Regions from separate parts of the Bradyrhizobium sp. RT6a genome, predicted to be linked through region 2. Evidence: predicted binding sites of a transcription regulator. Region 2 holds the regulator's gene; each other region holds the start of a gene.

The links. The regulator LexA, encoded in region 2, represses DNA repair genes until DNA is damaged. The targets are predictions, from matches to a motif close to TGTTCNNNNTGTGTTCNG.
Region 1: a site for LexA is predicted at 1,891-1,908, ahead of ABIC03_RS27555 (ATP-dependent Clp protease adaptor ClpS). Genes of this name have one in related genera too.
Region 3: a site for LexA is predicted at 6,371-6,388, ahead of ABIC03_RS23815 (ribonuclease T2 family protein). Genes of this name have one in related genera too.

What each region holds. Positions count from the first base shown of each region.
Region 1 is NZ_JBEPQC010000006.1:24,167-34,118, forward strand. Features, by position in the region: gene ABIC03_RS27545 (tannase/feruloyl esterase family alpha/beta hydrolase) at 1-119, shown strand, start outside; gene ABIC03_RS27550 (AAA family ATPase) at 141-1,403, opposite strand; gene ABIC03_RS27555 (ATP-dependent Clp protease adaptor ClpS) at 1,400-1,858, opposite strand; gene ABIC03_RS27560 (MarR family winged helix-turn-helix transcriptional regulator) at 2,068-2,538, shown strand; gene ABIC03_RS27565 (enoyl-CoA hydratase) at 2,550-3,320, shown strand; gene ABIC03_RS27570 (methyl-accepting chemotaxis protein) at 3,440-5,521, shown strand; gene ABIC03_RS27575 (dihydrodipicolinate synthase family protein) at 5,646-6,587, shown strand; gene ABIC03_RS27580 (selenium-binding protein SBP56-related protein) at 6,906-8,306, shown strand; gene ABIC03_RS27585 (hypothetical protein) at 8,384-8,977, shown strand; gene ABIC03_RS27590 (DUF1045 domain-containing protein) at 8,981-9,679, opposite strand; gene ABIC03_RS27595 (alpha-D-ribose 1-methylphosphonate 5-triphosphate diphosphatase) at 9,698-9,952, opposite strand, start outside.
Region 2 is NZ_JBEPQC010000002.1:1,305,927-1,315,878, reverse strand. Features, by position in the region: gene ABIC03_RS16235 (TetR/AcrR family transcriptional regulator) at 1-228, shown strand, start outside; gene ABIC03_RS16230 (DMT family transporter) at 312-1,163, shown strand; gene ABIC03_RS16225 (SDR family oxidoreductase) at 1,501-2,256, shown strand; gene ABIC03_RS16220 (S41 family peptidase) at 2,338-3,675, opposite strand; gene ABIC03_RS16215 (alpha-hydroxy acid oxidase) at 3,979-5,112, shown strand; gene ABIC03_RS16210 (HAD family hydrolase) at 5,121-5,753, shown strand; gene ABIC03_RS16205 (hypothetical protein) at 5,923-6,114, shown strand; gene ABIC03_RS16200 (molybdopterin molybdotransferase MoeA) at 6,343-7,554, shown strand; gene lexA (transcriptional repressor LexA) at 7,731-8,432, shown strand; gene ABIC03_RS16190 (hypothetical protein) at 8,875-9,309, shown strand; gene ABIC03_RS16185 (GAF domain-containing protein) at 9,533-9,952, shown strand, end outside.
Region 3 is NZ_JBEPQC010000004.1:425,799-435,750, reverse strand. Features, by position in the region: gene ABIC03_RS23855 (YegJ family protein) at 1-424, opposite strand, end outside; gene ABIC03_RS23850 (branched-chain amino acid aminotransferase) at 533-1,615, opposite strand; gene ABIC03_RS23845 (MarR family winged helix-turn-helix transcriptional regulator) at 1,957-2,496, shown strand; gene ABIC03_RS23840 (response regulator) at 2,493-3,224, shown strand; gene ABIC03_RS23835 (ATP-binding protein) at 3,242-4,630, shown strand; gene ABIC03_RS23830 (DUF3617 domain-containing protein) at 4,799-5,329, opposite strand; gene ABIC03_RS23825 (hypothetical protein) at 5,374-5,667, opposite strand; gene ABIC03_RS23820 (hypothetical protein) at 5,850-6,314, shown strand; gene ABIC03_RS23815 (ribonuclease T2 family protein) at 6,435-7,127, shown strand; gene ABIC03_RS23810 (23S rRNA (adenine(2030)-N(6))-methyltransferase RlmJ) at 7,180-8,040, shown strand; gene ABIC03_RS23805 (cold-shock protein) at 8,290-8,505, shown strand; gene ABIC03_RS23800 (outer membrane protein) at 8,592-9,215, opposite strand; gene uvrC (excinuclease ABC subunit UvrC) at 9,466-9,952, shown strand, end outside.

The sequences.
Region 1 (9,952 bases), on a different contig from region 2:
AGGTCGAAGCGCCGTCCTTTGCGACGCTTCGCGCGCTGCCGCTGTGCCGCTGGCCGGCGTGGCCGCACTACAAGAGCGGCCCGGTGACAGAGGCGGCGAGCTTCACCTGCGCGCCCTAGCAGGCGCGCCACTTCGGTGCGTCACCCCGCCGCCATCGCCTGGGCGCCGCCGAGCAGCTGCGCATTGAGCCGGCCGCCGGAGAACAGCATGTCGTCAAGCGCCTCGTCGATATCGGCGGAGATCACGGTGTTGCCGCCGTCCCGCGCGATGCTTCCTTGCGCCAGCCGCCGCATCAGCTCCTCGATGAAGGCGCAACTCGTGCCTTCGCTGCGACGGGCCGCTTCGGCGATGACCGCGTCCTCGATTGGCAGTCCTTTGCCGTAGAGCCGGACCAGCTTGCCGCGGCCAGTCTCGTCGGGCAGCGGCACTTCGATAGCTTGATCGATGCGGCCGGGGCGACCCGCGAGAGCTCCCTCGAGGTCCTCCGGCCGGTTGGTGGTCAGGACGAACAGGATGTCGGCGTCTTCTTTCAGGCCGTCCATCTCGTTGAGCAGCTTGTTCAGCATGGATTCCTCACACGGCCCCATGTCATCGCGGTCACGGGCGATGAGATCGACATCCTCGATCACCACCATCGACGGCTGGAGCAGCCGTGCCAGGCTCATATAGGCGCCGAGTAGACCGATTTGTTCGGCCGTGATGATCAGCGTCGTATGCCCGGGCAAATGCGTTGCGAGATAACGGATCGTGTGGGTCTTGCCGGTGCCCGGCGGCCCGTACAGCAAGATGCCTTTGCGTGTCGATTGACCCAGCCGGCGCAGTTGGTCTCGGGTGTTGACGAAGGTCAGAACGTTGCGATCGAGCAGCCGCAGGGTCTGCTCCGGCAGGATCACCTCGTCGCGCGCGACCTGCGGCAAGCGATGCACCGTGATGCCGCGCGAGCGACCGCGATAGTCGGAGTCGGCATCGAGCGACAGGATCTTGCCGCGATAGGTCCGCGCAGCCTGTACGGCTTCTTCCAATTCACTGAAGCATTGCTGGACCAGAGCCGCGCCTGCGGAACCTGCGGGCACGAGAATCTCGATCCGAATTCCGGGCTCGCGACTGTATTCGCGGTGTGCGCAGAGCAAAACCGCATAGCGGAGATGATCCTGCTCACACAGCCACAATCCGTTATCCAGACACTTGACCGGGCTCTTCTCGCCTACGTCGACGTCGGAATATTGCAGTGGGGCAATCGCGATCGCATAGCGGCCCTCCTTGAGCAGTCGTGGAATCGACAGCGTTTCGTAGCGCTGCTCCTCGTTCAATCCCACCAGCCGGATGGCGTTGCCGAAGAGCCGGTCGACCGCGGCCTGGAGATCGACCCGCATGTGGCCGGGAAATTGGCGGATCGTGGTCACGAGCTTGCTGCGCGCGGTGCTGGCAAGGTGCCAATCGAGAACGTCGCAAGCAAAGTCGAAATCTTCCTCTTGTTCGTTCGAGGGCTCATCCGCCGCACGCATGCAGTCGCTGCACAGCCAGACCGTGCGGCTGCCGATACGCACGTCCATCTGTCCCCCCGGCTTGCCGCAGAGTTCGCAAGGAGCGTGACCGCCTCAAGCGTGACCTGCAGTTGATGGCCGGCCAGGCCGATGGATTGTTGCGCAGATTTGAAAAGGGCTTCGGCGACGGATTGGGGGTAAGGTCCGCAAACCGCCCTTTCCTTCTGCTCGATCTGGGTGATCAGCGCGGTCGCTTCACGGTCTGATTTGCCAAAAACCTGCCGAAGCAGATCCATCACGAATTGGTCCGGCGTATCATCGTCATTATGAATTACGAGCTGGGTCGGCTGGTTCGGGCCACGCATACTGTTCATCACGAAGGTCTCCGGAACAATCTATGATTGAATAGAACGAATAGGGAACACAAAAAGAAGCGACCGTCAAGCGTTGCGGCGGCACCTAATTGCGATTGGTGGGTGAGGTCCTGGTGCGCCGGTGCGGCCTGTTGCTCGACGACTGCCGCGGCACATCGATCCGCCTGCCGTGCTTTGACATTCCGAGCCGCTTCGATTATCTATTTCGCATGCGAAATAAGGAGGCCGGCGCGGGGCATCATCGGCTGATCTACCTGCTCAGCGTTGCGCAGCGGCGCTTGCAGCGCTGGATGGCGGCGCAGCCTTCGAGCGAGGTCACGCCGGCGCAGGCAGGACTTCTGTTCATTCTCGGCAAGCAAGACGGCGTGCTCATGGGCGAGGCGGGCACGGCGCTCGATCTGGGGCCGGCCGGCATCTCCGGCCTCGTCGACCGCACGGCAGCTGCAAAGCTGATCGAGCGGCGGGCCGATCGGGAGGACGGGCGCGCCTGGCGCGTCTGGCTGACGCCGAAGGGCCGTGCAGCGCTCGCACAGGCAAAAGCCAACGCGGCACAGGTCAACGCCGCGTTGACGGACGGATTCACCAGTGCGGAGATCGATATCGTCGCGCGCTGGCTGACCAGCATTCAGGACAAATTTCCAAGAGAGCTAAGAGAACTTTCGCGAGATCCAGAGGAATAGAGGAGAGACCCATGACCGAGCACGTCCGGATCCAGAACGACGGCGGAATTCTCACGCTCACGTTGGCGCGCCCCGACAAGAAGAACGCGCTGACGGATGCGATGTACGGCAAGCTCGCCGATGCCATCGAATCCGCCGAGTCCGATACGTCGGCCCGCGTGATCCTGATCCGTGGCGAAGGCGACATGTTCACTGCCGGCAACGACGTCGGCGAATTCGCCGCGGTCGCAGCGGGCAAGTCGGAAGGAAGCCGCAACGTCGTGCGCTTCATCCAGTCGCTGGCGCGCTGCACCCGTCCCTTGGTTGCGGCGGTGCAGGGCCGCGCCGTCGGCGTCGGCACCACGATGCTGCTGCATTGCGATCTCGTCGTGCTTGCCGACAACGCGCAATTGTCGACGCCCTTCGTCAGCCTAGCGCTGGTGCCGGAAGCCGCCTCCAGCCTGCTGATGCCCGCGCGCATCGGTTACGCACGGGCCTACGAGATGTTCGCGCTCGGCGAGACCGTGCCGGCCAAGTCCGCGCTGGAATGGGGGCTCGCCAACCGCGTGGTGCCGCTCGACAAACTCGATACCGAAGCGCTCGCGCTGGCGCAGCGTCTTGCCCGTCAGCCGGCCGGCGCGCTCACCGCCACCAAGAAGCTGATGCGCAATGGCGAGGCGCTGGTCGCGCAGATGAATGCCGAAGGCGAGCAGTTCGGACTGCGCCTGCGCACCGCCGAGGCGCGCGAGGCCTTCACGGCGTTTGCGGAACGCCGTCCGCCGGATTTCACCAAGGTTGCGTGAGATCCGGGGCTGCAGGAAGGCTTGTCGGGTCGGAAACTCACGCCAGTTCGATTAAAACCTTAACGGAACATTGGCATGTCGCGGGCAAGGTGACGCTAGAAAGCGTAGGCCCCGACACCATGGCAATGTTTAAGAAATCGGTAAGTTCGCTCCTGCTGACCTTGATGGCCCTGCTGGCCGCGGGTGCGCTGGCGTCTACGGCGATCCAGATGGTCGGAGCGTTCGGCCGCTACAGCGACAGCCTCGAGACCGCGCGGCTTGCCGCCGCCGACAAGGCGATCTTCCATGGCGTGCTGGCGCTGCGCAACAATCGCGGCGATGCCCAGAGCGCGATCCTCGGCGAGGATGATCCGCGTGCCAAACTCGAGGCGGCGGAGAAGGCCGAGCAGGGCGGCTATGACGCGATCGGCGCCGCGCTTGCCACCGTCGACTTCGCCCGCCGCGACGAACTCTCTGGCACATTGAAGCAAGGCTGGAGCGCCGCCTCCCCGCAATTCCAGCTGTTCTACGATGAAGCCAAGCGCCCGCGCGCCGAACGCAAGATCGAGCGGACCAATTCCTGGTACGATGCCGTCACCAAGGTGATCGAAACGGCCAACCTCGCCTCCACCGCGGTGTCGAACCGTGCCTGGATGGACGACCCCTTCATCGCCCGCATGATCCAGGTCCGGCGCTTCGCCTGGCAGGTGCGCGATCGTTATGGAATCCATTGTTCGTCCCTTCGCTCCAACGTCAACAGCAGCAAGCCGCTCGACGACGCTCAAAAGCGATCAGTCGCGCAATGGGATGGCACGATCACCTCCGGCTGGGCGGGCATGGCCGAGTTGCTGGCTGCGCCCGGCGTGGCGGCGGAGCTGGTGACGGCCGCGACGGACGCGAAGGCCAAGACCGACGGTGCCCTCAAGCAGATCGGGGACCTCACGAAGAATTTCGACGGCAGCGGCAAGCCCGCGATGCCCGCCGCGGAATGGAATACGCTGTGTCAGTCACCCTTCGCGTCCATCGTCGCGGTCGCGAACAAGGCGCTCGACCAGTCGATCGTCCGGGCGGAAACGGTTCAGGCCAAGGCGCTCACCAATCTCGTCGTGCAGTCGCTCGCGTTCCTGCTCGCGCTGGCCGTGACCCTGACCGGCGTCTACGTGGTCCGCAATCGCCTCATGCGCCCCGTGCGCGCCATCCTGGATGCGATCGCCAAGATCAGCGCCCGCGACTACGCGACGCCCGTCCCGCAATCCAGGTATCCCGACGAGTTCGGCACCATGGCGGCCGCGCTCGAAAGCCTGCGCGAGAGTGCCGCGACCGCGGAACGCCTGGGCCGGGAACGCGAAGCGCAGCAGGCGCTGCAGCTCGCCCGCTCCGGCACCGTCGATGCGGCTTGCCGCAGTTTCGACGACACCGTGCAAGCCGTCATTCACAGCGTTGCCGCGTCGACGAAGGAGCTGGATGCCACCGCGACCGACGTGCGCTCGCTGGTTTCGGAATCGAGCAGCCAGACCGCGGCGGTCTCGTCCTCCGCCGAACAGGCCACCAACAATCTCGAGACCATCGCGGCCGCGACTGAGGAACTCTCCGCTTCGGTCGGCGAGATCTCGGCGCAGGTGCAGGCCAGTGCCCGCGAGGCCCGCGAAGCCGTGTCGCAGGCAGCGCAGACCAATGCGACGGTCGAGATCCTCGATCAGACCGCTGGCCGCATCGGCGAGGTCGTGAAGATGATCAACGCCATCGCAGGGCAGACCAATCTCCTGGCGCTGAACGCCACCATCGAAGCCGCGCGCGCGGGCGAGGCCGGTCGCGGCTTCGCCGTGGTCGCCGGCGAGGTCAAGAGCCTCGCCTCGCAGACGGCGACGGCGACCGAAGAGATCTCCCGCCAGGTCGCGGAGATCCAGGGCGCGACCGGCCAGGCGGTCACTGCCATCCGCGCGATCGGCGGCGCGATCAGCGGCATCGACGAGAAGATGACGGCGATCGCCGCCGCCGTCGAGCAGCAGCGCGCGGCCACCACCGAGATCTCCCGCAACTTCCAGCAGGCCGCGCAGGGAACCCGCGAGGTCACCGACACCATCGGCAGCGTCGCCAGGCTCAACCAGGAGACGGGCAATGCCGGTTCGGTCCTGTCGGTATCCGTGACGAAAATGTCCGCCGACGCCGATCGTCTCCGCGTAGCGGTCGAGGGCTTTTTGGGCGCGGTGAGGACCGCATAACTTCGACAATCTTCCGTCCCACCGTCGCGCGATCGGCATTGCCGCCGATGCACGCGGCGGCTACATCTGTGATGCTGCGCGAGCGTTGCGGCACATGTAAGAGATATCAGGGATGGAGAGTTCGATGCCGGTCACGCCCCAACACAAGGCCCAGCGCCCCTATCGCGGCGTGTTCCCGGTCGCACCCACCATCTTCGACGCGCGCGGCGAGCTCGACCTCGACGGACAGCGCCGCTGCATCGATTTCATGATCGACGCAGGCTCGAACGGTCTGTGCATTCTCGCCAATTTTTCCGAGCAGTTCGTGCTCACGGATGCCGAGCGCGAGACCGTGATGCATGCGGTGCTGGAGCATGTCGCGGGCCGCGTTCCCGTGATCGTCACCACCACGCATTTCAGCTCGGCCGTCTGCGCCGCGCGCAGCCAGCAGGCCGAGGCGGCCGGTGCCGCCATGGTGATGGTCATGCCGCCCTATCACGGCGCAACCTTCCGCGTGCCCGAGAAAGGCGTCGTCGAATTCTTCAAGGTGCTGTCGGGCGCGATCAATATTCCGATCATGATCCAGGATGCGCCTGTCGCCGGTACGCCGCTGTCGGTCGAGTTGCTCGCGCGGCTGGCGCGCGACTTCTCCAACATCCGCTATTTCAAGATCGAGGTGCCGGGCGCCGCGTCAAAGCTGCGCAGCCTGATCGAGGCCGGCGGCAGCGATATTGAGGGTCCCTGGGACGGCGAGGAAGCGATCACGCTGCTCGCCGATCTCGATGCCGGCGCCACCGGCGCGATGACCGGCGGCGGCTACCCCGACGGCATCCGCCAGATCGTCGATCCCTATTTCGCCGGCAAACGCCAAGAGGCGAAAGCCGCCTACGAACGCTGGCTGCCGCTGATCAACTACGAAAACCGCCAGTGCGGCCTGATCGCCTGCAAGGCGATGATGCAGGCCGGCGGCGTGATCAAGTCGGACACGGTGCGGCATCCGTTGCAACCGCTGCATCCGGCGACGCGGGCAGGGCTGCTGGAGCTGGCCAAGGAGCGCGATGCGCTGGCGTTGAGGTGGGGGAAGTAGCCTCTGCCGGCGTCCTGGACAAGCGCGCCCGAAGGTTATGTGTCCCGCCTCCCGTGCGCGATTGCGCACTAGGCCGGGACGACACTGAGTGTGATGCACGGTGTGAGGTGCGCGCCCTGGCCTGATCCCGCCAGCTTCCATCCGGCTGAAAGCGTCGAATTAACGCGGTTCGGGCGGTTTCGCGCAGCCCGGCGATGACATATTGTACGCTCGCCAACCAGGCCCGCGGAGCATATCGAGACATCGCGCAACAACTCTTCATTATGCCGCTATTCCGAAGCAGGTTGGTGCGAACCAACGAAACAGGGAGGCAGTGCCATGACGATGAGGCCGGATCCCACCTTTCACGCATCGCCCAAGCTTGCGATGGAAGCAGCTGCCGAGAACTTTGCCTACACGTTGCTGCTCAGTCCGGATTTTTCAAAACCGGATGCTCTCGCGGTCATCGACGTCAAGCCGGGATCGCCGACCTACAGCCAGATCGTCCACACCGTGACGATGCCCAACAAGGGCGATGAGTTTCATCACTTCGGCTGGAATGCCTGCTCCTCCGCCTTGTCGCCGCTCACTGGGCATGCCTTCATCGAGCGGCGCTATCTCATCATCCCCGGGCTGCGCTCGTCGCGGATTTACATCATCGATACCAAGCCCGATCCGACCAAAGCCAAAATCCACAAGATCATCGAGCCCGAGGAAGTCTTCAAAAAGACCGGCTATTCGCGGCCGCACACCATCCATTGCGGGCCGGACGGCGTCTATGTGAGCACGCTCGGCGGCGGCGGCAAGGACGGCACCAACGGGCCTCCAGGCGTCTTCATCATGGATTGCGAGACGTTCGAGGTCCTTGGACGATGGGAGATCGACCGCGGTCCGCAGACGCTGCACTATGATTTCTGGTGGAACCTGCCGCGCGACTACATGGTGACGAGTGAATGGGCGTTGCCGCCGCAGTTCGAGAACGGGATCGTCGCGGAAGATCTGCTGGCGAACAAATATGGCCATCGTCTCCACTTCTGGGATCTTCGCGCCCGTCGCAACGTGCAGACTATCGACCTCGGCGCCAATCATCAGATGGCGCTGGAGGTACGGCCGGCGCACGATCCGGTTCGCGAATACGGCTTCGTAGGCGTTGTGGTCGACACCACGAATCTCGAAGCATCGATCTGGACTTGGTGGCGCGAAGGCGGAAAATTCCATGCGGAGAAGACGGCGACGATCCCTCCCGAGCCTGCGCCAAAGGAGAAGCTCCCGCCGCTGCTTCAGGGCTTTGGCGCCGTGCCGCCGCTGGTGACCGACATCGATCTGTCGATGGATGATCGTTTTCTCTATGTCTCGTGCTGGGGCACGGGTGAAATGCGCCAGTACGACGTGAGTGATCCGCGAAAGCCGAAGCTTGCGGGCTCGGTTCACATCGGCGGCATCGCGCGCCGCACCCCCCATCCGAACGGCAAGGCATTTGCGGCCGGTCCGCAGATGGTCGAGATCAGCCGGGACGGCAGGCGGGTGTACTGGACCAATTCGCTCTATTCCACCTGGGATGACCAGTTCTATCCCGATGGCGTTCCGGGTGTGGAAGTCATGGCCAATGTCGGTCACAATGGTGGCCTCGAGCTCGACAAGAACTACTTCGTGAGCTTCCCCGACGGATATCGTGCGCACCAGATTAGGCTGGAGGGCGGCGATTGTTCGACGGACTCCTTTTGCTACCCGTCGGCCTAGATTGGGCACACGCGAGCCAGGGCTGGCTGTGGCTCGCTCTTGTTGCGAGCGGTCTCTATCACGGGGTCAATCCGGGAATGGGCTGGCCGCTCGCCGTTTCGGCCGGGCTCATGGACAAGAGCCCGCGCGCGCTCTTTCGTGCGTTGTGGGCTCTGGCGGCCGGACATCTCCTGGCAACACTTCTCGTACTGCTGCCATTCGCGCTCCTGCTCGTGCTGGCCGAGTGGCAGCGCTCGATCCAGCTCGGCGCGAGCCTTCTCCTCATCGGCTTCGGCGTCTATCGGCTGGTCGAGCGGCGCCATCCGCGCGCGCTGGCACGAATTCCGCCGACGCAATTGGCGCTCTGGTCATTTGCCGTTGCCATTGCTCATGGCGCCGCCTTGATGCTCGTGCCGATCTATCTCGGGCTCTGCCAGGCCTTCGAACTCGATGCCGGCCATGAGGCCGCCGGCGCGCTGATGAAGGCGAGTCTCGGGATGGCGGTGCTGGTGTCTTTGGTGCACGTTGCCGCCATGGTCAGCGCCGGCGGATGCCTGGCATGGCTGGTCTACCGCCATCTGGGATTGAGGTTCGTCTCGCGAAGCTGGTTCAATCTGGATGTAATCTGGTCGACCAGCCTCATTCTGGTTGGCGTTGTGGCGCTCGGCTTCAATCTCGCGAGCTGGCACTGACGCTTACTGCGTCAAGGCCCACTCGCCGATGATGCGGAAGCGAGCTTTGGCGTCATCCTGCTTGAACAGCGCGACGCGATCGATCGCAAGCGTCTTGAGACCGAGAGCAGCAAACCTTCCCCGCAGCGTGTCCAGAATCGGGCCGCGGCGCTCCGCGTCGAGCCGCCCCGTCAGCGTCATGTGGAAACGGAATTCCTCCATCACGTAGGGGTAGCCCCAGCGGTCGAGATAGTCGCGCTGCCGCTCGCTGAGCTTCTCGGGTTTGCGACGCGCGCGATCCTCCGCCGTCAGGGCGGTGCGAAAGCCGTCGAACGCGCGGACGCAATCGGCGGCGAGCTCTTGGAGCGCACCGACCGGATCAGCCGGAATGACCGCAATAAAACCACTGATGGAATCGACGATAGGGCGAATCACCGGGATCGTCCGCGCCTTGCCGGCGAAGGCCGCGCAGGCCGCCAAGAGCTCCGCCTCTGTCCTGTCCGGCGCGAGCGCCATCGGCGCCTTCAGCGTGCCGTGAAAACCGTACTTGCGGGGATCGGCGGTGATGTCGCGCCAGTCCGGCGCGGGACGCGATGCGTCAGCGGGAAAGGGCAGCTCGTTGCCGGTATAGGCATCGTAGCCGAGCAACTCCGCGCCGAAGCGGGTGAGGGCGCTGTCGACGCCTGCGGCAAAATAGATCGCGTAGCGGGGGAAACTTGTCATCGTCCGAGCATAGCGGGTTTATGCCGCGACGACAGCTTCGCGCGGGGTAGCTGCCATGCCGAGCAACCGCGTCGCGTCGGTGAGATGCACGAGCTTGCCGCCTGATATCACGGCGATCAGCCGCGGCCGCAGCGGCACGCTGTCGTCGACCAGCAGGATGTCCGCGCGTCGGCCTTCCGCGAGCACGCCGCGATCGGCAAGGCCGGCCGCGCGCGCGGGCGCGGCGGAGACTAGGTTCCAGGCCTTGGTCAGCGGCAGCACGCCATCGGCGGC
Region 2 (9,952 bases):
GTTGACCGCCGCATCGGGAGCTTTTTCAAAGCCATGGAGGCCAGGGTGGCTGATGCACTGTCCCGTGCGAAGGCGGCGGGCAAGCTGGCCGATGCCGTCGAGCATTCAAGTGCCGCGAAAATTCTCGTCTGTTTCGTCGAGGGGCTGCGCGTCTTCGGCAAGGCGGCATCGACGCGGATCACGTCACAAGCCACCGCTGACGCTCTCCTCGACCGCTTCATCAGGTAGACAACCGTTTTATCAGGTTTTCGGCCGCTTCCGCTGCTGGCGCGTCGAAATATAGACCGAACGGTCTTGAAAGGAAGAATGTCATGTCGGCCATCCAGATCGTCTGTGCGGTGGCCGTCCCCCTGCTCTGGGGTTACCAGTTCGTGGCCATCAAAGTGGGCGTTACGGAGTTTCCCCCTCTCTTCTTCCTCGCGCTGCGCTTTTTGGCCATCGCGCTGCTGCTCGCTCCCTTCGTCAAACGGCCCACGCGTCGGCAGCTCGGCCCGATCGCAGCAATTTCGCTTTTCCTCGGTGGGCTGAACTTCGGTCTCTTCTATGTCGGCCTCGGGCTCGGCTCGGGCAGCATGTCGGCCGTCGCCTATCAACTCGCCACGCCCTTCACGGTCCTGTTAGCTTGGCCGCTGCTCGCGGAGAGGCCATCTCTCACCACTTCCGCTGGAGTAGTGCTTGCATTCGTCGGTGTGGTCATGTTGGCGGTGGAGCCCGGCGTGTCCGCAAACACGCTTCCACTGCTGCTCGTGGTCGGGGCAGCCTTTGCATTCGCGATATCCAACGTCTTGACGAAACGCTACGGGCCTTTTGATCCCCTGATGTTGATGGGGTGGTCCTCGCTGCTCACGGTGCCGCAAGTCATGGTGATGTCGCTGCTCCTTGAACATGGACAACTCGCGAGCCTCGTTACTGCGGATGGACGTGGTTGGCTGGCGCTCGCCTACACGATTTTTATCGGGGGAATTGTCGGGTTTGGCCTATGGTTCTGGCTGATCGGGCGTTGCTCCATGGGCCGCGTCGCACCCTTCGGTTTGCTGCTTCCAGTGTTCGCCTTGACGTCCAGCGTGATGTTCCTTGGCGAACACATGACCTCAAAGTTGATTTTCGGCGGGCTGCTCGCGATCTCCGGCGTCGCCATCACACAGTTGAGACCGAGCGCTTGATTAATTTGAACGGCCATAGCTCTTGAGCCGTCGGCCCGTGAGGACTTGACCGTGGTGACCCGCCAAGCTATCCCGCCCTCGCAGCTCCTCTGGCGCTGCCGTAGGCGTTACCGTCATCCAACGCGTCCTTTGTCGAGAGGATCCCAGCTGGGAGATCTCGATTCACGAGACGCCACGGTCATGCCATCACGCTCCCAGCTTGCGGACGCTTTCCCGTTCAAGACGTCATTTCCGGCACGGCTTATCCGCGCCTGGATGTTGCTGTCGCGCCGGATAGCTCGCCGCCGGGGTTTTCCTGGATTGCCGTGGCCTTCACCTCCACCGAAAGGCAGCAACCATGAAGATGACCGGCAACACGATCCTCATCACCGGCGCCACCAGCGGCATCGGCCGCGCACTGGCCGAGGCTTTCCACGACCGCGGCAATCGCGTCATCGTTACCGGGCGACGGCAGTCCTTGCTCGATCAGATCACCGCTGAACGCCCGGGCCTGATCGGCCTGACGCTTGACCTCGCCGATCCCTCAAGCCTGCCGCGCCTCTCGGCCGAGATCCGCGCAAGCTTTCCCGAGCTCAACGTGCTGATTGCCAACGCCGGCATCTCGCGGCCGGAGGACATAACGGCAGACGGCTGGGATGCCGCGGACGCGGAAGCCATCGTCGCGACCAACATTCTGGGCGTGCTACGCGTCACCGCGGCGGTCCTGCCGCTCCTGAAAGGGCAACCGAACGCGACGATCATGGCGACCAGCTCGAACCTCGCCTTCGTGCCGCGCGCCGACTTCCCGGCCTATTGTGCCAGCAAGGCGTTCCTGCACTCCTGGCTCCAGTCGCTGCGGCATCAGCTTCGCAAGATCCCCGTCGAAGTGCTGGAGCTCGCACCGCCCTATGTGCAGACCGGGCTCACAGGCTCGCAACAGGCGAGCGATACGCGCGCGATGCCGCTTCCCGCCTATATCGCTGAGGTCATGCAATTGCTGGAGTCGCGGGTCCATCCCGGCGGCGAGGTGCTGGTCGCGCGCGATCGCGCCCGGCGCTGGGCCGAGCGCGACGGCTGCTACGAGGCCACCTTCGCGGCCATGAACCCGAGCTGACACAGCGTCCCGAAACAAGTTCGCCCGGGAACGGCTATCCGTTCCCGGGCGATCAATACCTTACCGTCGCGAGGACCTAGGCTAGTTCGGCACCGCAGCCTTCAGCGCCGGCTTGGCGGCGACGGCATTTGCGGTTTGGCCATGCAGGAAGTCGTAGGCCGTATGCAGGGCCTTGTCGTCTTTCGCTTCCGGCGGGACATAGGACTGCGATCCGGTCTGCTCGGTGCCATCGGCCGCCTGGAGATGGCCGCGCATCTGGGACTCCGCCATGGTGTCCATCCGGCCCTTCAGCTCGGGCGGCACGTCCTGGAGGATCTCGATGTCGGGCGCGATGCCCTGGGCCTGGATCGAGCGGCCCGAGGGTGTGTAGTAGCGCGCCGTGGTCAGCGCCAGCGCGCCGTTGCCGGTGCCGAGCGGAATGATGGTCTGCACCGAGCCCTTGCCGAACGAGCGCGTACCGATCAGCGTGGCGCGCTTGTGGTCATGCAGCGCGCCGGCCACGATCTCCGAGGCCGAGGCCGAGCCGCCATTGACCAGAACCACCAGCGGCTTGCCCTTGGTGAGGTCGCCACCATGCGCGGTGAAGCGCTGGGTCTCTTCCGGATTGCGGCCGCGGGTCGAGACGACCTCGCCACGCTGCAGGAACGCGCTCGACACCGACACGGCCTGGTCGAGCAATCCGCCCGGATTGTTGCGCAGGTCCATCACGTAGCCCACCAGCTTCTCCGGCGGAACGTCCTTGGAGATCGATGCGATCGCCTTCTTCAGGCCATCGGTGGTCTGCTCGTTGAACGAGGTGACGCGGATATAGCCGATATCGCCATTCTCGACGTGGAAGCGCACGGGGCGCACATGGATGATCTCGCGCTTGATCGCGACGTCGAGCGGGGCGTCGGCCCCCTTGCGCACGATCGTGAGCTTGGTCTGGGTCTCGACCGGCCCCTTCATCTTGTTGACGGCCTGCTCGAGCGTCATGCCCTGCACGGCGTCGCCATCGATCTTGCTGATGAGGTCGCCCGACATAATGCCGGCCTTGGACGCCGGCGTGTCGTCGATCGGCGAGACGACCTTGACCAGCCCTTCCTCCATCGTGACCTCGATGCCGAGCCCGCCGAACTCGCCGGAGGTGGTCTCCTGCATCTCGGTCCAGGCCTTGTCGTTCATGTAGCGCGAGTGCGGATCGAGCGAGGTCACCATGCCGGTGATCGCGCCTTCGATCAGCTTGGCATTGTCGGGCTTCTCGACATAGCTCGCCTTCACCCGCTCGAACACTTCGCCGAACAAATTGAGTTTGGAATAGGCGTCATCCGCCCTCGCTGCCGCCCGTGCCGCCCATACGCCGCCATGCGGACTGGCTACCAAAAGGGTCAGACACGCTCCAGTGAGCGCGCCCAGTGGAAACAGCAGGGTTTTCCGCATGGATAGGCTGGCCTTTTTGCTTCGCGGTTCGGTGGGGCTGGGGAGCCGCCATGCAAATGGCGATCCAGCCTGCTTCTCACAATACCATTCCGGTTTCTTCAAGGCCGGGATGCCACGCCGGCGGGTACACCGTCAAAATCCCTTCGTGTGGACCTAAACTTTTGGCAACGTTGAGGACCCGGTCTGAGCGCAGCGGGACGGCCGGCCGGCTCACGCCTTGCGACCATGCCATTTTAGGATGGTTTTGGCGACGCGGACGGGTTAGGCGATGAGGTAAGGCTTCAAATTTTCGGGAGGATAACAATGAACGAAGCACCCCGCATCCAAGCGGAAAGGAACGTCGAGCTCGGCGCCAGCACCGAGCCGTTCCAGAATCTGCATGAATTCATCCGGAAAGCGCGTTCCAACCTCAACCAGAATGCCTGGGATTATATCGTCGGCGCGGCCGAGACCGAGACCACGATGCGTCGCAACCGCATGGCGCTGGACGAGATCGCCTTCCGCCCGCGCGTGCTGCGCGACGTCCGCAAGGTCACGGGTTCGGTCGAGCAGTTCGGCCGCAAGATGCGCCTGCCGGTGGTGCTCGCCCCCGTCGGCGCGCTCGAGATCTTCGACCCGGATGGTGCGGCGAGCGTAGCGCGCGCCTGCGGCACTTTCGGTGCAGCGCACATGCTCAGTTCGGTGTCCGAGCCCGGCCTCGAAAAGACCGCCGAAGCTGCGCCCGACGCCCTGCGCCTCTACCAGCTCTATGTGCGCGGCGACGACGCGTTCGTCGCCGACGTCGTCAGCCGGGCCGAGAAGAATGCCTATGCCGCCTTCTGCCTGACCGTCGACACCGCTCATTACAGCCGTCGCGAACGTGACATCGCCAAGCGCTACGTTCGCGAGAGCCGCCTGCGCGCCACCGGCGGCGATTACCAGAAGGGTCTGGAGTGGCGGACGGTGAAGATGATCAAGGACAAGTTCAAGATCCCGCTGATCCTCAAAGGCATCGCGACGCCGGAGGACGCGCTGATCGCGATCGATCACGGCGTCGAATGGATTTACGTCTCCAACCATGGCGGCCGTCAGCTCGATCACGGTCGCGGCGCCATGCATGTTCTGCCCGAGATTGTCGACGCCGTGAACGGCCGCGCCAAGATCATGGTCGATGGCGGTGTCTGTCGCGGCACCGACATCGTCAAGGCGATCGCGGCGGGCGCCGACCTCGTCGGCATCGGCCGGCTGCAATGCTGGGCGCTGGCGGCGGCCGGCGAAGCCGGCGTGGCGCGCATGCTGGAGCTGCTCGAGGACGAAGTGCTGCGCTGCCTCGGCCTCTTGGGTGCAACCTCGTTCGCCGAGGTCAACAAATCCTGCCTTCATCAGGCGACCGCAACCAACGCGCCCAGCGTGTTCAGCGCGTTTCCGCTGTTCGACCACGAGCCATATCGATACTGAATGAAAGGGTGCAGGTGACATCGCTCTCTCCCGGCAGCGCGGATGCGCTTCTGTTCGATCTCGGCCGCGTGGTGCTCGATATCGATTTCTCCAAGGCCATCGCCTGCTGGTCGGGACATGCCGGCTGCAAGCCCGAATCCCTCGTCGCGCGCTATGTGCGGGACAGCGAAGCCTATCGGTTGCACGAGATGGGGAAGATCAGCGATGAGGACTATTTCGCCTCATTGCGAGCCTCGCTCGGAATCGGCATTTCGGACGCGCAGTTCCTGGAAGGCTGGAACGCGATTTTCGCCGGCGAAATGCCTGACATCGCCGAGCTGCTGCCGCGGGCAGCGAAGCAGATGCCGCTCTACGCTTTCTCCAATACCAACCGGCCGCACGTGGACCATTTCTCAAGGGAATATGCCGACCTCCTCGGCCATTTCCGCGAGCTCTATTTGTCGTCCAGCATCGGCTTGCGCAAACCGGATGCGGAGGCCTTCGACCACGTCGTTGCAGCGATCGGCGTACCCGCCGGGCGCATCGTGTTCTTCGACGATCTTGCCGAAAACATCGAGGGAGCGCGGGCGCGCGGCTTGACGGCCGTGCATGTGACTTCGCCGCGTGACGTCGGGAACGCATTGAAGGCATTGGGCATTTGACGAGGAGCCCTTGTCGCGAAACCCACGGCGGCACGGCCCGACGGGACCAATTTTGAAGGAATTGAGGAACCCGATCACTTTGTGCATTTTTGTACAGAGTTCCGGGAACGGAATACCGCCTTCCGGACTCTTAGAGTCCGTTGGGACTTCTACGGACGGATGCATCATCGTGCTGGGCAAAACCTACCTCACCAAGCAAGCCTCTCTTCTTCTTGAATTCGCCAGGACAACTTCAGATTCGGACCTTTCCGCCAAGCTTGTGAGCAAGGCCGCCGACCTGAAATCCCAAGCCGATCCGCTACCCGACAAGGATCAAGGACCCAAGGCGCCCGACGTAACTCCCGGGCAGGCAGGGAGCTGATCGATACAGGCCGGGGGGCGCACGTCGTTCTCGTCTTACCATGACCACTATCCTGCCGATCTGTAACCTCCTTCGGATCATGGCGCGACGCGCTTGATCCCGGCTTCCGGAACAACATGAAGCGGCGGGAATGACTGCGCCCGTTCAGCCGTTTTTGCCTCCGCGCCCGCGCTCGGCTAGAAGACTTGCGGAACATTCGCCCGAACGTGCCGAGCAGGAGTTTTCGCCGTGGCCTTGATGCCGGTTTCTGACGCGCTTGCCGCAGTGCTGGCGGGTGCAGAGCCGCTGCCGGAAGACATGATTTCCCTCGACGAGGCCTACCATCGCGTGCTCGCGCGTGACGTCGCGGCGCGACGTACGCAGCCGCCGCAGGCGATGTCCGCGATGGACGGCTACGCGGTGCGCGCGGCCGATGCCGCGACGATCGATTCGGAGCTCACCGTCATCGGCGAAGTCGCGGCAGGCCGACCGTTCGCGGGGACGGTCGGCGCCGGCGAGGCCGTGCGGATCTTCACCGGCGGCGTCGTTCCCGGTGGCGCGGACGCCGTCGTGATCCAGGAGGACACGGTCGCCGCCGGCAAGCGTATCACGATCAAGGAAGCCGCGATCGCCGGACGGCACATCCGTCCCGCCGGCGTCGATTTCCGCGAGGGCGACGTGCTCCTGCGCAAGGGAAGCCGTCTCACCGAGCGCGACCTCGCGCTCGCCGCCGGGATGAACCATCCGCACCTTGCCGTTTTCAGGCGTCCGAAGGTCGCGATTCTCGCCACCGGCGACGAGCTGGTGATGCCGGGCACCACGCCCGGTCACGGCCAGATCGTCTATTCCAACGGCTACGCCCTGCACGCGCTCGCCCGCAGGGAGGGCGCCGAGACCATCGACCTCGGTATTGCCGCCGACACGCTGGAGGCCACCACCGCCGGCATTCGCCGCGCCCGCGAGAGCGGCGCCGACATCCTGATCACGACCGGCGGCGCATCGGTCGGCGACCACGATCTGGTCCAGCAGGCACTGAGGGACGAAGGCATCGCGATGGCGTTCTGGAAAATCGCGATGCGGCCAGGCAAGCCGATGATGCACGGTCGGCTCGGCACAATGGGTGTGATCGGCCTGCCGGGCAATCCCGTGTCGTCCTACGTGTGCGCTTTCCTGTTCCTGGTGCCTCTGATTCGCGCCCTGTCTGGCCGTTCTGTGATTCACCATCGCCGTGAAAGCGCCGTGCTCGGCCGCGACGTCGGCGCCAACGACCAGCGCGAGGACTATCTGCGCGCGCATCTGGAGGAGCGTGACGACGGCACACGCGTCGTTCTTCCCGTCAACCATCAGGATTCTTCGCTGCTTGCGAATCTCGCTGCAGCACAGGTACTTCTCGTGCGCGCTCCGTTTGCGCCGAAGGCCGAAGCCGGCACGGCTTGCGAAGTATTGCGGCTCCCCGTCTGAGCGCCTCGGCAACGCGCGTTCCGCGAACTTTGCTCTGTTCACGGTAAATTAAGCAGTTGCGGAACATGTATCGAACATATAGTGTCCGTTCATGATTTGTTTCGAGCATGTAGCGGCATATAGCCGAATTCAGCGTCTCGGAATCGGACGACATCAACCGGGGGACTTTGGTCGAGATGTTAACGCGCAAACAATACGAGCTTCTGCGGTTCATCAGTGAACGTCTGAAGGAAAGTGGCGTGCCGCCTTCCTTCGACGAGATGAAGGATGCGCTCGACCTGCGCTCGAAGTCGGGCATCCATCGCCTGATCACGGCGCTCGAGGAGCGTGGCTTCATCCGACGCCTGCCCAACCGCGCCCGTGCGATTGAAGTCATTAAGCTGCCGGAGCTCCAGGCAGCCGCAGGCAGCCGGCGCGGCTTCACGCCGAGCGTCATCGAGGGCAATCTCGGCAAGGTGCGTGCGAGCTCCAGCCTGCCGGCTGACGAGGGCGAGCGTCCCGTTGCGGTGCCGGTGATGGGCCGCATCGCGGCCGGCACGCCGATCGAGGCGTTGCAGACCCGCAGCCATACCATCAGCGTACCGCCTGACATGCTCGGCTCGGGCGAGCATTACGCGCTCGAAGTGCGCGGCGATTCCATGGTCGAGGCCGGCATTCTTGACGGCGACATGGCACTGATCCAGCGCAACGAGAGCGCCGATACCGGCGACATCGTGGTGGCGCTGATCGACGACGAGGAAGCGACGCTGAAGCGCTTCCGCCGTCGCGGTGCATCGATCGCGCTCGAGCCCGCCAACGCGGCCTATGAGGTCCGCATCCTGCCGCCCAACCGGGTGAAGATTCAGGGCAAGCTGATCGGGCTTTACCGGAAGTACTGATACCGGAAGTGCTTCATACCGGAAGTGCTTGGCGCCTCGCGCGCTTCCACCGGCATCGCCGGTCAGAGATTGGAGCGGATCATCGTCCGCTCCGGCTGGATAGTCGTTCTGGTTCTGCACAGACTATCCGGCCCCTCCTCCGGCGCTGGCTCCTCGCGATGCCCACGGAAACGGCACCGCGTCTCGAGTGTTCGAGGAAACACCGGCCAGCGATCAAGTTCTACCATTGCAGACAAGCCGGCAATGTTCGCGCATGCGCCTCCCGAATGCATCGCAACGGGCTTTGTTCCTATTGAATTCGGGAAAGATAATGTGATCGCAGCTTGCAGAAGCCAGCCGCAGATTTGCCCATAACCAAGCAGAGCGTTCGTGCTTCCACTCTGATAGAGGCCTGCGCCTCGATAAGAGACGCGGGTAGCTATCCCAGCATGAGGAGCACCCGATGTGTGACTACAGCCTGCATGCCGTCGCGTCGCGCCCCGCCGAAGTCGGCGAGACGATCGTCACGACAAGCTTCCGCGGCACCTCGACGCGCGGCTTCGCCTCCGCAGCCGATCCGTCTGTTGCCGTCTGCCTGCTGCCGGGGACGGAGCTCGCCTTCGCCGACGACGTCCGTTACGACAATCGCTGGATCTGGACGCGCACCATCAATTCCCGCGTGGGCAAGTTCGGCAAGATCGATCCGCACATTCCCGACCGCCATCATGATGCGATCGAATTCCCGGACGGCAAATATGTGCTGGTGACGCAGCTCGTCGAAGGCCAGCGCGCGACCGTGCTGCAACTGCCGGTAACTCAGTCGGTGGCCGAGCGCGAGCACAAGGCGCAGATCATCGCCGACCGGCCGCCGACCGTCACGCACCTGCCGATCGGCTGACACAGCCGCCTCCGGCTAGGAGGTCGGGGGTCAGGATTGAATTGCCATCGCCGGCCGCGGCCGGCGAGATGGTGTGGCTTGCGTCCGCGAAATCCAATCGGATGGACCAAGCCCTTACACCTCTCCGCCGCACGAAGTTTGAGCCGCCCTGCCTGAAGTTTGAACGTCCGCTTCGCAGCCAAATGACCGATGCTGTCAGGGCTTGAGACGGCGGACACGCTCGATGAAAACCTTCCTTCGCGTCGTTGAACTCTGGGTGCCCGATCGGACGCGCATGCGGCTGGAGTTTGGCGGCGGCCTCTACGACGAAGGGCTGTCCGCGTTCAAGGCCGTCAGCGAAGAGCTCCACTTCGGATATGACGAGGGACTTCCGGGCAAGGCCTGGGCCGCGGGCCACCCCGTGATCCTCACCAAATTCGCCAACTCCTATTTCAAACGGACCGATCAAGCGCTTGCGGCCGGCCTCACCTGCGGCGTCGCGGTGCCGGTGTTTGCGGGTGAATTCCTGCAAGCCGTCATGGTGCTATTCTGCGGCGACGACGAAGCGCATGTCGGGGCGATCGAGCTTTGGCACAACGACCCAGATGCCTCCCACGAGATGGGGCTCGTGGATGGCTATTATGGCACCGCCGACATGTTCGAA
Region 3 (9,952 bases), on a different contig from region 2:
GCATGAACATCCAGTCCGAGATGTCAGCTTCAGTGAATTCGACCTTGTCGCCTGCCCGCTTGCCGGGCAGATCGCGTGGCTCGTTGGCGAAGAGGCCGGAATAGGCCCCATTGGGTAGCTTCTTCACGTCGGCCATCCAGATATGCTCACCGCCTTTGCGGGTCGAAAAGTGCACCTTCAGGGCATGCCCCGTTTCCGACGGCTTCGGCGCCTCATAGGAGGCCCAGAAGGTCGGCAGCGTGCCGCGGGCGCGCGCGATCGCGGTGTTCATCTCCGGATCGGTGGTGCGCACGTCGACGACGGGCGAACGGCCCTCAGCAGAGACGTCCGGCTTGGGGCCGATGGTCAGAATGCCGAATACGGTGATGCCGGTGACCGCGGCAAGAACCACCCATTTCAGGGACTGGGGAAGAGTGGATGTCATGATCGCGATGTCCAGGTATTCGAGGTCTCGGACTTTGTCGTACGATCATCGTGTCGCGTTCATTGCGCCTCTCTCTCCCCGCGAGCGGAGAGAGAAAGGGGGCAAAAATCAAGACAGATTGCGGATCCAGTTGTGCGGATCGTTGGTGCGGCCGTACTGGATGTCGACGAGCTGCTTGCGCAGGCCCATGGCGACCGGGCCAGCCGCGCCGCCGCTGATCTCGAAATCGCCGCTCACCGAGCGCACCGTGCCGATGGGCGAGATCACGGCGGCGGTGCCGCAGGCAAACGCCTCCTTCAGCTTGCCGCTTGCCGCATCCTTGCGCCATTGGTCGAGCGAGTACGGCTCCTCGCGCACGGTCTTGCCGGCGTCCTTGGCCAGCGCGATGATGGAATCGCGGGTGATGCCGGGCAGGATGGTGCCGAGCGGCGGCGTCGAGAGCGAGCCGTCGTCGAACACGAAGAACACGTTCATGCCGCCGAGCTCCTCGACATAGCGGCGCTCGATCGCATCGAGGAAGACGACCTGATCGCAGCCGTGCTGGATGGCTTCAGCCTGGGCGCGCAGGCTTGCGGCATAGTTGCCGCCGCATTTGACGGCGCCGGTGCCGCCGACCGCAGCGCGCGTGTAATTCTCCGAGACCCAGATCGACACCGGCGCGGGGCCGCCCTTGAAGTAGGAGCCGACCGGCGAGGCGATCACCGCGAAGATGTATTCGGACGACGGCTTGACGCCGAGGAAGGTCTCGCTCGCGATCATGAACGGGCGCAGGTAAAGGCTGCCCTCGCCGCCCGGCATCCAGGCGCGGTCGATGCGCACGACTTGCTCGACCGCCTCGATGAAGACGTCTTCGGGAAGCTGCGCCATCGCCATGCGGTCGGCCGAGTCCTTGAAGCGCCGCGCATTGGCATCGGGGCGGAACAGGTTCACGCCGCCGTCGTCGCGCTTGTAGGCCTTGAGGCCTTCAAAAATTTCCTGAGCGTAGTGCAGGACGGCGCCGGCCGGATCGAGCTGGAAATTGGCGCGGGCCTCGACACGCGCCTCGTACCAGCCGCCCTTGGCCTGGTTGTAGCGGACCACCGCCATATGGTCGGTGAAGACCCGCCCGAAACCGGGGTCCACCAGCTTGGCGACCCGATCCTTCTCGGGGATCGGATTGGATGCGGGCTGGATGTCGAATTTCATGCTCATGTCCTTGCCTCCCGCTGCCGGTGGCGGCGCCGTTCTGGCACCCGCCTGCCCTGATTTGGGCCCGGCTGGCTCGATTGGTTTCTGGCCGGACCGCCGCCAGCCTTGTTACGGCCGGTTTCCGTGGCCAGCATGTCACCGAGGACATGCTTTTGCGGAAGACGGAAGTCCAGTATGTTTTGCCGAAATGCCGTTCGACAATCGCACCGTAGATCTGCTCCGGCCGTCGCCGCCTGTCTGGCCCCTGTGCGGCCGCCTTGCTTCGAATGCCCACCCGATGCGAGACGATCTAAAATTTCGTACGGGCCGATCGTTTTGTAACATTCAAACCAAGATACGTCAAGATGCCTGACATAAATTTCGCGACTCCTTCTCAAGACGCTGCCGGGCCGCGGCCGGCCGCAGACGACGGAGGCAATTTGCGCTGGGATATCATCGAACTGCTGTTCTTCGCCTATCGCGATTTCGTCGGCGATCCCGACCAGGAGCTGGAGGCATTCGGCTTCGGCCGGGCCCATCACCGCGTCATGCACTTCGTCTATCGCTATCCCGGCCTCAAGGTCGCCGACCTCCTCGACGTCCTGCGCATCACCAAGCAATCGCTCGGCCGGGTGCTCAAGCAGCTCCTGGACGAGGGCTATATCGTGCAGAAGACCGGCGACAATGATCGCCGCCAACGCCTGCTGTTTGCGACGCCGAAGGGCGAGGCGCTGGTGCAGAAGCTCGCCGGTCTCCAGACCACGCGCATCACCAAGGCACTCGCCGAGATGGCGCCGCAGGATGCCGAGACCGTCAAGCGCTTCCTGCGCGCGATGATCGACCGCGACGATCCGGATAAGGTGCTCGAGACGATCTTTGCCACCGTCAATCAGGACAAGGAGTGACCGTGCCGCTCGCTGCCACGCTCGCACGCCCGCCGGCACGCCCCGCCGACGATGCTCCGCATCTCCTGCTGGTCGACGACGACCGCCGCATCCGCGACCTGCTCTCGCGCTTCCTTGCCGGCGAAGGCTATCGCGTCTCGACCGCGGCCAGCGCCAGCGACGCTCGCGCGAAGCTGATGGGCCTGCACTTCGACCTCTTGATCCTCGATGTCATGATGCCCGGCGAGACCGGCTTCGATCTCGCCCGTTTCATCCGGACCTCGTCCTCGGTGCCGATCGTGATGCTGACGGCGCGGCACGAAGCCGAAGCGCGCATCGAGGGCCTGCAGATCGGTGCCGACGACTACGTCGCAAAGCCGTTCGAGCCGCGCGAGCTTGCGCTGCGCATCAACAACATCCTCAAGCGCGCCGCGCCGCCGCCGCAGGCCGCTGCAGTAGAGAAGATCGCGTTTGGCCCGTACATCTATCACCTCGACCGTGGCGAACTGCGCCAGGGCGAAGACGTCATTCACCTGACCGACCGCGAGCGCGAGATGCTGCGGATTCTATCGGAGACACCGGGCGAGACCGTGCCGCGCAGCGCGCTGACCGGCAATGGCAGCGTTAACGAGCGCGCCGTCGACGTGCAGATCAACCGCCTGCGGCGCAAGATCGAGACCGATCCCGCCAATCCGCTGTTCCTCCAGGCCGTGCGCGGCATCGGCTACCGGCTGGTAGCCTCGCCATAAAAAGTGAAGCGCCACCGATGAGCACGATCGATACCGGCCTGACGCTTTTGAAGAGCGCCGCCGGCCGCGTCTCCGCCGCCAATGGCTGGATGGGCAACGCGTTCAAAGGCTGGATGCCGACCGGCCTTTATGCGCGTGCGCTGCTGATCATGATCGTGCCGATGGTGATCCTGCAATCGGTCGTCGCCTTCGTGTTCATGGAGCGGCACTGGAACACGGTGACACGGCGCCTGTCGGCCGCGGTGGTACAGGACATCGCCGCGCTGATCGACGTCTACAAGGGCTATCCGCAAGACCGGGATCGCGACCAGATCCGCCGCATCGCACAGCAGCGCCTCGGCCTCGTCGTCGATTTCCTCCCGGCCGGCGACATGCCGCCGCCGGGACCAAAGCCGTTCTTCTCGCTGCTCGACCAGACGCTGTCGGTGCAGCTCGGCCGCCAGATCGGGCGCTCCTTCTGGATCGACACGGTCGGCCGCTCCAACCTTGTCGAGATCCGGATCCAGCTCGACGACGCCGTGATGCGCGTGTTCGCGCAACGCAGCGCCGCCTATGCCTCGAACTCGGAGATTTTCCTGTTCTGGATGGTCGGCACGTCCTCGATCCTGCTGATCGTCGCGGTGCTATTCCTGCGCAACCAGATCAAGCCGATCCTGCGACTTGCCGATGCCGCCGAAAGTTTTGGCAAAGGCCGCGAGGCACCGAACTTCAGGCCGCGCGGCGCACGCGAGGTACGGCGCGCGTCGGTCGCCTTCCTCGAAATGAAGTCGCGCATCGAGCGGACGATGGAGCAGCGCACCGCGATGCTCGCCGGCGTCAGCCACGATCTGCGCACGATCCTGACGCGGTTCAAGCTCGAGCTGGCGCTGATCGGCGACAGTCCCGAAATGGAGGGCATGCGCAAGGACGTCGACGAGATGTCGATGATGCTCGAGGACTACCTCGCGTTTGCCCGCGGCGATTCCGGCGAGCAGTCGCAGCCGACCGACATGGCCCAGGCGCTCGAGGAGCTGCGCAGCGACGCCGAGCGCCACGGCCACACGGCGACCGTCGCGTTCAACGGACTGCCCGTGGTCACGGTGAAGCCGGCCTCGTTCAAGCGCTGCCTCGCCAACCTCGTCACCAACGCCGCCCGCTACGGCAAGAGCATCGCCATTACCGGCCAGCGCGATCACCGTTATTTGACCGTCACGGTCGACGACGACGGACCGGGCATTCCCGCGCACTTGCGCGAAGAAGTGTTCAAGCCGTTCCTGCGGCTCGACAACGCCCGCAATCAGGACGAAGGCGGCACGGGTCTTGGCCTCGCGATCGCCCGCGACATCGCCCGTTCGCACGGCGGCGACATCACGCTTGGCGACAGCCCGATGGGGGGATTAAGGGCGAGCGTGCGGATACCGGTGTAGGCGCCTCTTCACCTCGCCCCGCTTGCGGGGAGAGGTCGAATTCGATCGCTGATCGAATTCGGGTGAGGGGGTAGAGGTCCCTCAACAATCGCACGTGTGGAGAGAGGCCCCTCACCCCATCCCTCTCCCGTAAGAACGGGGCGAGGGAGCGCACCGGCCGCGCGGCACCTACTTCGGCAACAGCGCCTTCAGCTTGTCCATGTCGCGCACGTTCATCTTGAAGCCGCCGGGCATCACGATATCGCCGGGCTTCTGGTCCGGCTTGCAGGCCCCCAGCCATTTCGCTTCAAGCTGCATGGTCGTGTCGCGGCCTGCCGCGCCGGCGGCGCCGCCTTGCGCGTGCGACGACGTCTTCACCGTATAGGCCGAATTGAAATCGCCTGATATCTCAGCATGCGAGGTCGTGCTGATGCCGGCGACGTTGCACTCGGAATCGCTGACATAGCCAGTCGCGGTTTTCTTGATGTCCTGCTTGGCGCAGATCTGCTTGGCCATCGGGGAGACGTTGTTGTTCATCTCCTTGTCGACGGTCTCGTCGGTGCAGTGCTGCATGGTCATCTCGGGCACCGGCGTGCTGGTCCTGACCATTTTCAATTCCCACAGGCCCGCCTTGCGCACCGGCAGGTCTTCAGCGCGAGCGCTGCCTGCCGACAGGACGAGGCAAAGTGCGGAGCCGAGCAAAGCGAGCTTGCGCGTCATGTGGGAAGCTCCCGGCTGCGAGATAGCGGCGTTGCGAAAGCGCCTCAGTAGAGCGTGCGGATCGGCTGGTCGGCGGCGCCATAGGGCACCCAGCGGCAGGAGAACGAGATGTAGCCGCCCTCATAGGCCTGCACCGCCAGGAATTTGGCGACCTTGCCGTAGCGCGCGCAGTGATCGACCGCGACCTGCCGCGCATCGGTCTGGGTTGCCATCGAATAGGCGATGATGCCGCCGGTGTCGTTGCCCTTGAACGGAGGCACCGGAAGCAGATCGGCGCGCGCCGACTGGCTCGCCATCATACCCAGGGCAAGAAGGCCCGCGGCCGCAATGATTCGCATTCCCGTCACTCCGATTGGTTGGCGGCAGTTTACGGTGCTAGCGCGGCGGTGGAAAGAACGGAAGGCCCCTCTAGTGCAGCATTGCGGTCAACTCGTCGGCAAGTGTTGCCGCGCTGCACTTGACCTCTCCCGGCCTTCGCGGCACCGTCCGACCCTCGCAGATCATGCTGTCTGGATCATCCATGCGCGCCTCGACCTTCCTGAAATCGCTCCGCTTCGCCGCCGTGCTCGGCCTCCTGTTCGGGGCGCTGTCGCTCGGCGAGGCCAGGGCCGCCAATCCGCTGGAGCTGAATTTCTGGCTGAGCGGGCCGCGCTATGACGGCAACGTCTCCGAATGCGACAGGGCGCTGCCGACGATCGCCAGCCAGTTCTGGGAGAAAGAAAGCTCGTTCTGGAATTCCTCGTTGAAGATCACCGGCTTCGCCGCGGTTCACGAGACCGCGTTCCGGCCCTGGGCATCCGACAACATCCCGCGCCGCTATTGCACCGGCGAGGCCATGCTCACGGACGGCAAGATGCGCAAGGTGCATTTCTCGATCGTCGAGGATGGCGGCTTCGCCGGCTACGGTCAGGGCGTCGAATGGTGCGTGGTCGGGCTCGACCGCAACTGGGCCTACAACCCGGCCTGCCGCGCCGCCAAGCAATAACTGAAAAAGTTCTGATCCGGACCGGTCCGGCGGCCGAACGACGGTCGCCCGAATTTTGTTCTTGAAATGTTCCTGTCGCCTGCTAGGCTGATCTGCACAGTCTAGTTGAGGGGCGTCGCCATGTTTCATTCCAGATTGCATTCCTTTTCCCGCCTGATGATCTCACTGACGCTTGCAGCCGGGTTGGCTGCATTGGCCGGTGGCGCCAAGGCCCAGGACAAGCGGCAGAACACGCCCGGCGAATTCGATTTTTATGTGCTGTCGCTGTCGTGGTCGCCCTCCTTCTGCGAAGAGGCGGCGGAGCGCGGCGGCCGTTCGCAGATCCAGTGCAGCGGACGGCCCTACGCTTTCGTGGTCCACGGTCTGTGGCCGCAATATGAGAACGGTTTTCCGGAATATTGCCAGCGGCCGTCGCCGCGGCTGAACCGCAGCATCGTCTCCTCCATGCTCGATCTGATGCCGGCGCCGGGGCTGATCTTCAACGAGTGGGACAAGCACGGCACCTGCTCGGGGCTGGCCGACCGCAGTTATTTCGAGACGATCCGGAAGGCGCGCGCCGCGATCAAGATTCCGGCCGAATATCTCGATTTGTCGCAGGCCAAGACCGTGGCGCCGGCGGAGGTGGAAGAGGCCTTCATCAAGGCCAACCCGGGCCTCAGCAATGCCGCCGTCTCGATCACCTGCAACCGGACGCGGCTATCGGAAGTCCGCATCTGCCTCAGCAAGGACCTTCAATTCCGCGCCTGCGAGGAGATCGACCGCCGCGCCTGCCGCCGCGACCAGGTGGCAATGCCGCCGATCAGGGGCGGGTAGCCCAGGCATCGTGCCTCTTTGCTCAAGCCGTCACGTGGCGTAGTGCTCTTGCATGAATTACCGCCACGCCTTTCACGCCGGAAGCTTCGCTGACGTCATCAAGCACATCGTGCTGGCGCGGATCATCACCTACCTCCAGGACAAGCCGGGAGCGTTCCGCGTCATCGACACCCATGCCGGCGCCGGCCTCTACGATCTCGAAAGCGACGAGGCGCGCCGCGGCGGCGAATGGCTGACGGGCATCGCGCGGCTGATGCAGGCGCGGCTGTCGAACGACGCCATGGCGCTGACCAAGCCCTATCTCGACATCGTCCGCGCCTTCAATCCGAAGGGCGAGCTCAAGGCCTATCCGGGCTCGCCGCTGATCGCGCGCGCCCTGATGCGGCCGCAGGACCGCCTCGTCGCCTGCGAACTCGAGCCGAAGGCGCGGAAAGCGCTGATCGGCGTGCTCCGCCACGACGAGCAGGCCCGCGTGGTCGACCTCGACGGCTGGATGGCGCTGCCGGCTTTCGTGCCGCCACAGGAACGGCGCGGGATCGTCCTGATCGACCCGCCGTTCGAGGCCAAGGACGAGTTCGACAAGCTCGGCGAGGCCTTCTCGGCGGCCTTCGCGAAATGGCCGACCGGTATCTATGTAATCTGGTATCCCGCCAAGAGCCGACGCGCCACCGACACGCTGGTGCAATCAGTGGCGCGGCTCGCAGCCGCCGCAAAGCCGCCGGGAAAATGCCTGCGGCTTGAATTCAGCGTAGCGCCGCAAGCCGACGGCGCAGCCCTCAGCTCCACCGGGCTCTTGATCGTCAATCCCCCTTACACATTGCACGGCGAGCTCAAGACGATCCTGCCGGAGCTGGAAATGCCGCTCGGCCAGGGTGGCGCTGCCAGATTCCGATTAGAGGTGCCGAGGCCGTAACACTCCGGCATCTTGGGAAAAATATGCAGGAGCGGTGGTCAATCTGCAGAGAACCGTATTATGCTGTTTCAGTGACTGGCTTTACGTTCCGCTTCCGCGAATGGTTGCGGCGGAGTGAAGGCCTAAGAAAGATCCAGTCGGACCGAATGGTCTGCCCAAGGATGGCCAGCTCCCGGGCTTCGTAAGGCCCGGTCATGTCGTGACGTGCGTCTGCGTCACGACGGAGGAGCAATGAGGGGGAGTTTCCCGATGGCCATGACGGGAACGGTCAAGTTTTTCAACGGTGAGCGCGGCTACGGATTCATCAAACCGGACGACGGGGGCCGCGACGTCTTCGTGCATATTACTGCTGTGGAGCGGGCCGGACTGAAGGACCTTGCCGAAGGACAGCGTATTACTTTCGAAGTCGAGCCGGACAAGAAGGGCAAGGGGCCGAAGGCGGTCGATTTGGTCATCTTGTCCTAGCGAGTCCGACGCGAAAACACCGGCGAAAAAAAATCCCGGCCGCGAGCGGCCGGGAGGCTGTAGTCCGGTATTTTCTTCTTTGGGTATCAGAAGTGATAGTTCACGCCTGCGCGCACAACGCTGGCGCTATAGCCGTTTGACACGCCTGTAATCGCGAACTGACTCGTCGACAGATCGATGTAGAGATATTCGAGCTTGGCGCTCCAGTTCGGCGCGAAGCCGACTTCCGCACCAGCACCAATGGTCCAACCGGCGCTGGTGTGCGACTCCGTCCAGCCGAACGTCTGTGCACGCAGCTCGCCGAATGCGAGGCCCGCCGTGCCGTAGAACAGCACGTTGCTGAAGGCGTAGCCGGCGCGGCCGCGCAGGGTGCCGAACCACGGATTGGAGAACTTCCACGGCGCGAAAGTGTCGTCGGCACCGGCGGCCTGGATGTCGCCCTCGACGCCGAACACCCAAGGACCGTTCTGGAAATTGTAGCCGGCCTGAACGCCGCCGACGAAGCCCGACGGTTTTGCGGGATTGTTGTTCACCGAGCCCCATTCGTAGCCGAGATTGGCACCGAGATACGGACCGGCCCAGCTATAGGCGTTGAGCGGCTGATTGACCGTGTAGGGCGCACGCTGCCCGTAATTGAGATCGGCGGCCTCTGCCGAAGCCGTCCAGCCGACTGCAGCCAACGCGGCTGCGCCCACAACGAGCCCCTTCATCACACACTCCAACGCAACTGTCCCAACCGGTGCGATGCCCGCGCCGCCGCGCGAGGCAAAACCGCATGGTGACGGAACCACGACTTTTTCGCGTAAGATTTATCGAGAGTTTTAAGTTAAAGGCCTGTTAAGTCGGGTTACCGCGCTGTTAACAGGCTTAAGTAAGCGTTACCGGGAACTGCGCCGCCATCCTGTGCGTGCCGCACGGCCGGAACTTCAAATCGGCACCCGCAGCGCCTAAATTCGCACCATGGTTCACGATTCCACCGACAATCCGGACGACGCACGCGTACGCAAACCCGTGCGCGGCAACGCGCCCGATGTCCCGCCCCAGGAAACGGAAGCGGCGCCGCCGGACCTCGATCCCGCCACCGCAAGCGGCGACGACGAGGACGACGCACGGCTGCCGGACATCCTGGAAGAGAGCGGCACGGTCGGCGAAGAGCCACTGGCGACCGGCCACGAGGCGATCGAACGCGCGGTCCGCCTCGCCCCCACCTCGCCCGGCGTCTATCGCATGCTCAACGCCAGTGCCGACGTGCTCTATGTCGGCAAGGCCAAGAACGTCAAAAAGCGCCTGTCGAACTATGCGCGCCAGAGTGCGCCGCAGCCGGCGCGCATCCTGCGCATGATCGCCGCCACGGTTACGGTGGAAATCATCTCGACCCACACCGAGACCGAGGCGCTGCTGCTGGAGGCCAACCTCATCAAGCAGCTTCGGCCGCGCTTCAACGTGC